Regions from separate parts of the Desulfitobacterium elongatum genome, predicted to be linked through region 2. Evidence: riboswitches for the same ligand, from Rfam matches in the RefSeq annotation. Region 2 holds a riboswitch; the other holds the start of a gene.
The links. Region 2 has a riboswitch for glycine ahead of ACZ42W_RS00285 (alanine/glycine:cation symporter family protein). Riboswitches for the same ligand answer to the same signal wherever they lie in the genome.

Region 1 (3,582 bases), 1.1 Mb from region 2:
TTCAAATTCAGACATTCCACCTCGGATGCTTAACTGAGCCTGGCGCCGAACGCTTTCCGGGATATCCGCAAAAAGCTCTTCCATCGATTTTACTCCGATCCGGGCAAGGATTTTTTCCTGCTGGTTCGCCGTGTTCGGCACATAATTCATCTTAATGGCCCTCCTCCGCTAGAAACGCCTCATATTCAGCGGCTGTCAGCAACTCATCTAAGTCTTTAAGATCATCGGCTTCTACCTTAATCAACCATCCATCACTATAAGGGGCGCTATTCAAGAGATCCGGCGCATCCAGAGCATCTTGATTATATTCAACTACTTTTCCACTGACCGCAGAAATAATATCAGAAACTGCTTTGACAGACTCTACAGTCCCATAGGATCTTCCTGCGACTACAGTCGTTCCGTTTTCTGGCAGTTCTACGAAAACAACATCCCCTAGACTTTCTTGAGCATGCTCTGTGATTCCGAGAGTTACGATATTCCCTTCAACTTTCGCCCACTCGTGGGATTTGCTGTACTTTAATTCTACTGGATTCATAAATTCATCCTCCTAAACTTATTATTGATACTTGATACTTAGCTTAATTTTGATTCTCGTTAAAAACTTAGTCTATAAAAGCCTAAATCCTTAAAATAATACCCAAGGATTTCGTTTTACAAAAGAGAGCGGCTTCTAAGCGAGCAGGAAAGCAAACTTCGCGAAAAGTATGCAGCGGAGACGGGTTGGAAACACGACGTTTCCAACCGGCCACGAGGCATGGACGCCGATTTGGCCGGGAACCCGTCGGAGCGGAGAACTTGAGCGATTAGTTTGCTCCGCGTAGCTTACGGAGCGAACGGTGGAAAACGAAATCCTGGAGAATCACGCTTTCTGTCTCTTATAGAACAACGACGGAATTATCTGTGCCTTGACCGCCTTACCCCGAATGATAACCTCCAAAGTTTCTCCCTGCTGCGCTAAGTCTGCACGAATGAGTCCAAGCGCAATATTTTTATCCAAGGTTGGGGAGAAGGAACCTGAGGTTACAAAGCCTACCTCTTCTCCAGCTTTTTGAAGCGGATAATGGGAACGAGCAATCCCGCGCTCAATCATTTCCAGCCCGACAAGTTTACGGGGAACCCCTTTTTCCTTTTGTTCAAGTAGCGCGTCTTTCCCGACAAAGCTTTCTTTCTCAAGCTTTACAAAAAAACCAAGCCCTGCTTCCAAAGGAGAAATATCTGGGCCAAGTTCGTTGCCGTAAAGGGGTAACCGAGCTTCGAAACGAAGGGTATCCCGTGCACCAAGTCCAATCGGCTGTATTCCTTCGGCTGAACCTTCTTCAAGAATTTTTCTCCAGAGCTGGGACGCTTTTTCGGGAGCAAGATAAACCTCAAACCCGTCCTCTCCGGTATAACCGGTCCGAGAAATAAGACAAGAGATTCCATCCACTACACCGTGTTTAAACCAGTAATATTTGATTTCTGCCAAATTTACAGAAGTGAGTCTTTGGAGAATTTTCTCTGCGAGGGGTCCCTGCAAAGCCAATTGGGCAACTTGATTTGAACGGTTTTCCAATTGAATATTAAATCCCTCTGCCTTCTCCTGCATCCAAGCGAAGTCCTTATCGGCATTGGAGGCATTAACTACGATGTAAAAATGTTCCCCATCATAACGATAAACTAGTAGGTCATCAACGATTCCCCCATTGGAATAACACATCGGAGAATAGAGAATTTGGCCATCCTGGATACGCGTTACGTCATTTGTGATTATGTACTGAACAAATGCAAGGGCGTCCTTTCCTTTGACGTCCACCTCTCCCATGTGGGATACATCGAAAAGTCCAGCTTTGGTCCTTACTGTATTATGTTCTTCGATGACACCTGCGTATTGGACCGGCATTTCCCAGCCCCCGAAATCAATAAGTTTGGCTCCTGCTTTTTGATGTTCTTCATAAAGGGGGGTTCTTTTGAGTTCTGTCACTTTCAGACACCTCCTTAAAGTTTGAGTATGCACGAAATTTAGAAAATCATGATAAGAATTGTTAAATAAAAAAAGACAGAAAATCGCGCATCGCGCAACTCTGTCCTTTAACCTGAGAGATTCGCCTTTCGGCTCCCCTTTGGTGTTCTCCTTACGAGAAACTCTCCAGAGTCCCGTCTTCCAGCAGTACTTTTGCCTGAGAGCTTCCCCTCCTGAATGAGCGATCATCAGGAAGTTTCTCCTACGGCGCCCGGCTTTGCCGAGTCTCTCCTACTGAAATCATCCGGAACATATTCACTTTTCCTTTGCCACTCTATTATAGTCGCCAAGGGGCTTATTCGTCTACTAGGTAAAAAAAGATTTTTCAGTTTCTTTTCGAGACTAACTGCCACTAAGACTCCTGCATCCTACGAGCTAAAGCTTTTGAGCAAGGGCATTCAGTTCATTTCCAACCTGTTGAACCTCTTCGACCATTCGGGTAATCTCCTGTGTAGCCCGGGCTTGTTCCTGTGTAATGATATTATTCTGAAATACTCCTTCAGTAATCTGCTCCATCGTTCCTTGAAACTGTATAAGCAATTCATTAATCTCATTAGCCGAACGATTACTCTCGTCAGCAAGTTTTCGAACCTCTCCCGCCACAACAGAGAATCCTTTTCCTTGCTCTCCAGCTCGGGCTGCCTCAATCGCCGCATTCAATCCCAAGAGATTGGTTTGTTTGGAAACGCGTCGAATAAATTCTAAGGCATTCCCTGTGGCTTTTACTTGTTGTTGAGCGTCCTGTGCCACAGAGGCTACGGTTTGGCTGACGCTTGCAACCTCCTCTGAGGAGGCTGCCATTTCTTGAATGGCACCGGCGGCCTGTTCTAGTGCTTGTCCTAAACGTTCAACCTGCTCCCTAAGCGTTCCTTTCAATTCTTCGTCACGCATCGTGGAAGCGATCATTCCCGCAGCTACCTTGGCGACAGGTGTGACAATCTTCAAGGGCCCTGCAATTCCAAAGGTGCCTACCTTCTGTCCCTCCAGTCGAATAGCAATGTTAAACCCTTCACGCTGCCCTTGAGAATTTTCCTCATCCTCTTTGGTCACTGCGATTTCGTGGATCGGAGTCGTCATGATGCGAAGTGCCCCATTATGAACCATTCCTATCCGTTTTTTTGCTGAATCCGCAATGATCTTCCCACTGGGATCACAAACAATGCCGTGAAAGCCGCTTTCCGAATAAATTAAATCCACAATACGATGAGCAAGATTTTCCGTGAGCTTCATGCACCTTCATCTCCTACCTCAGCAACTCTTTTTTAGGGTCGCACTCTGTATCACACTATTCTAAATTAACATACTATTTTTATAGTACTCATTTCTTACACCCTTGTCTATATTTTTTTGCACTAAAGGACTTGGAAGAGAAATTCTCCCAAGTCCTTTAGTTTATTCTGCAATAGAGCCTACAACAGAGGCACAACGTGGACATAAGCTTGGATGCTCCGAATTATTCCCTACTTCGGTATGATACATCCAGCAGCGTTCACATTTCTCTCCAGCTGCCGAGTTTACAGTGATACTTAGTCCTTCAAGTGTCTCAGCAAGTGTTGCTCCTTCTGGCTTTTCTTCACTTG
Region 2 (3,582 bases):
TTTTAAATAGTCCTTATTCTTAGCCGATCCGAATTCCCTCTCTTTGTTAATGAGTTTAAGTAGACGTTCACGGTCAGCAGATGTGATGTCAATTATTCTAGCCATTTTGTCCTTATCCTTCCTTTTCTCAATAAACATAGAGCGACTATCGTTCGCTTGATAGCCGCTGTTTTATACCCTATTCGACTCTAAATGTGGGAATATGATGAGTCCATCTAGGTTTTATTATAGATTATTTTCCTAGATATGTAAATCCTTTACTCTCAAGGGTCCTCTCTTTCGAGATGAATTTGTCTAAACAGTAAATCTCTAGGGTAAGACCATATATTTTTGGAAAATCCAGTCTTTTTATCATTATTTTCGAAAAAACGGTATTGACATTTTAATTTACAATATGGTAAAATAATTATTTTGCATTGAATGTCAAAGCATGATATACTTAGATGTAATCAACGAGTCACATAGGAGGTGGGTTTATTGTTTCAAGTTGGCGATAAGGTTCTTTATCCTATGTATGGTGCAGGCGTAATTGAAGCCATCGAAGAAAAGGAAGTCCTAGGAAAAAACCGAATTTACTATTTCCTAAATATCCCTCACATCAGAATGAAAATAATGATCCCTATTGAAAAGGCAAATGATTTAGGCATTCGACAGGTCGTCAAACCCGATGTTCTACAAAATGTACTCGACGACTTGTATAATGGGGAAACCGACCCCTTAAGTGATGATAACCAGAGATATCGTCGAGATATGAATAAAAACAAGATAAAGTCAGGCGATATTTACAAAGGAACTGAGATCATCCGTGATTTAATGCGGAAAAGTAAAATTAAGAAGCTAGGTTCTGAAGATAAAACGATGTTGGAAAACGCCCTCCGAATTTTGACCAGCGAATTTATCCAAGTCAAAGAAGTTCCAAAGGAGCAAGCTATAGATATGTTGGATAAAGTCATCAATATCTAAGTTAGAGACCAACTCAATGTGAATTGATTGGTCTCTTTTTGTGTAACAAAGGGACGGCTCTAGTTCTCTCTTTCTGGAATTCGAAGACTCTTTTTGAAAGTATACATAATTCATAGCCAGCTTCCCAAGAATTCCCTTGAATAAAAGGGTAAGCGAAACTATAATATTAAATAATTAACTAAAAAACTGAATAATTACTGGATGATATCTACGGGAGAGTGGCTTATGGCTCGCCGAAGAAGTTAAACTTTCAGGCACTTGAATTTAAGTAAGACCGTAGATTGACAGAACTCTGGAGAGACCCAAATCGGGCGCCGAAGGGGCAATGTATTTTTTCGTAAATCTCTCAGGCAAAAGGACAGAGTATGAATGTTTATTAAGGGACAGCTTTTAAGCGATCTCTTCTTAGACTTATACTTACACTACAGAGTCAAATCCTTTACGATTTGGCTCTTTTTATAAATAAAAGCAGTCCCTCAAGAGACTGCAACAAAGAAGATTAGAGGAAATAAAGGAGGAGACAAAACGATGGAAGGCTTTCACAATTTTATTCTCTGGTTAAACAATTACCTCTGGGGCCCCCCAATGCTGATTCTACTTTTTGGTACGCACTTATTTTTAACGTTTCGAACACGCTTCATCCAAAAATACATCATCAAGGCAATTAAACTCTCTGTAACCAAGGACACATCTGCTGATGGGGATGTAAGTCAATTCGGTGCCCTTACCACAGCTTTGGCTGCAACCATTGGTACTGGTAATATCGTCGGTGTAGCTACCGCGGTTGCCTTGGGCGGTCCAGGCGCTGTACTATGGTGCTGGCTTACAGGAGTATTTGGTATCGCAACTAAGTACTCTGAGGCCCTACTGTCTGTCAAATATCGAGTCAAAACCTCTGATGGGACAATGCTCGGTGGACCCATGTATGCACTCGAAAACGGGCTGGGTCAGAAATGGCTTGCTGTGTTATTCTGTATCTTCACTTCGATTGCCGCCTTTGGGATTGGTAACATGGTTCAAGCCAATTCGATATCTACTATGGTCTATGATACTTTTACCGTTTCTCCCTATATCAGCGGTCTTATTATGGCAGTCCTCACTGGTGTCGTCATTATTGGTGGAGTTAAGTCCATTGCCAACGTGTGTGAGAAACTCGTTCCGTTCATGGCCATTTTTTATGTCCTTGGTTGTATTGTCATTTTAGCTATGAATTCTGCGTATGTAGCTCCTGCCATTTCTTTAATCTTCAAATCTGCCTTTACCCCTAGTGCAGCTGGTGGCGGCTTCATTGGAGCATCCGTAATGATGGCTGCACGCTACGGTATTGCTCGTGGCCTCTTCTCCAACGAGTCTGGATTAGGATCAGCCCCCATCGTAGCAGCCGCAGCTCAAACGAGAAACCCTGTTCGGCAGGCTCTGGTTTCTTCTACCGGAACCTTCTGGGATACTGTAGTTGTTTGCGCAATGACCGGTATCGTCGTAGTAAGCAGCATCATAAGAAATCCTGCGGCCGCAGAGGGCTTAAAAGGTGCTGCACTGACCAATATGGCCTTTGCTCAAATTCCTGTGGTTGGTCCGATTGTTCTTACTGTAGGGCTTTTAACCTTCGTATTCTCAACCATCCTGGGCTGGTCTTACTATGGTGAGAGAGCGATTGAATACTTATTTGGGAAAATAGCGATTATGCCTTACCGCATCCTCTGGGTCATCGCTGTATTCGTGGGTTCTACAATGAAACTTGCTTTGGTATGGGATATGGCTGATGCCATGAATGCCCTGATGGCGGTTCCAAACCTCGTAGCGCTACTCCTCTTAAGCGGAGTCATTGTATCAGAAACAAAGAAGTATCTCTGGGAAGAGCGTTTGGATGAGGTCTCAGACGAGCCTATTCGCCTCAGCGGAAAATAAAATTTACCATGCAGAATAGGAAGCACGACCTTATGCGGGTCGTGCTTTTATTTTGCCTTTGGCATTTCCTAGAATATCTATGAACATGAGGGTCTAAACGGGTTGAAAAGAGGGAACAGGTCCCTCTTTTCAACTTTTAAGCCCTGATAATCATTCTCTCCGAATAACCCGTCTCACAACAAATGGGGCTAACAATAAATTTTTTCTCAAGTTTTATAGGATCATAGGCCAATTTGGCCTTTCTTAACCCGAGTATTCCCAAATCCTCTTCTCGATTGATATACATGACATTGTGCAAATAATTTTCTGCGAAGGTTTTATTGATAAAGGCGTAGATACCTTTATATTTTGTATTCCCTTTTTCGATATGAATGACCGCCATTTTACTATTTACTATCTCTCCAAAAGTAAAGCCAGCGATTTTCCCATCGACATACACTGCCATACCAATAACTTCGAGGTCCTCAAGGTGGTTTAAGACGTCTCTGATCCCCTCAAGCTCACAAAGGAGCTGCCTACTTTTAACCTTCTGGTTCTCATACCATCGGCTTGCGAAACCCAAGCAATCATCGATAACTACCTGATCGTGAATATCCTTTACTTCGTAGCTATAGCTATTGATGAACTGATTGTAGTGATTTTTCCTTTTATGCAGCTTTTCTCCCGAAAGATGAATCAATCTCTCTGTTTCATAGATATAGTCGAAATTCT

Region 1: linked by a shared signal. The riboswitch ahead of gcvT (glycine cleavage system aminomethyltransferase GcvT) and the one ahead of ACZ42W_RS00285 (alanine/glycine:cation symporter family protein) in region 2 are both predicted to bind glycine.

What each region holds. Positions count from the first base shown of each region.
Region 1 covers NZ_AP038772.1:1,189,672-1,193,253, reverse strand. Annotated here, with positions in the region: gene gcvPA (aminomethyl-transferring glycine dehydrogenase subunit GcvPA) at 1-150, opposite strand, end outside; gene gcvH (glycine cleavage system protein GcvH) at 152-538, opposite strand; gene gcvT (glycine cleavage system aminomethyltransferase GcvT) at 863-1,963, opposite strand; glycine riboswitch at 2,061-2,135, opposite strand; glycine riboswitch at 2,138-2,246, opposite strand; gene ACZ42W_RS05510 (methyl-accepting chemotaxis protein) at 2,378-2,803, opposite strand; partial or broken gene ACZ42W_RS05505 (sugar diacid recognition domain-containing protein) at 2,891-3,232, opposite strand; gene ileS (isoleucine--tRNA ligase) at 3,395-3,582, opposite strand, start outside.
Region 2 covers NZ_AP038772.1:48,214-51,795, reverse strand. Annotated here, with positions in the region: gene rnk (nucleoside diphosphate kinase regulator) at 1-105, opposite strand, end outside; gene ACZ42W_RS00290 (CarD family transcriptional regulator) at 478-963, shown strand; glycine riboswitch at 1,246-1,335, shown strand; gene ACZ42W_RS00285 (alanine/glycine:cation symporter family protein) at 1,492-2,871, shown strand; gene ACZ42W_RS00280 (DUF2156 domain-containing protein) at 3,008-3,582, opposite strand, start outside.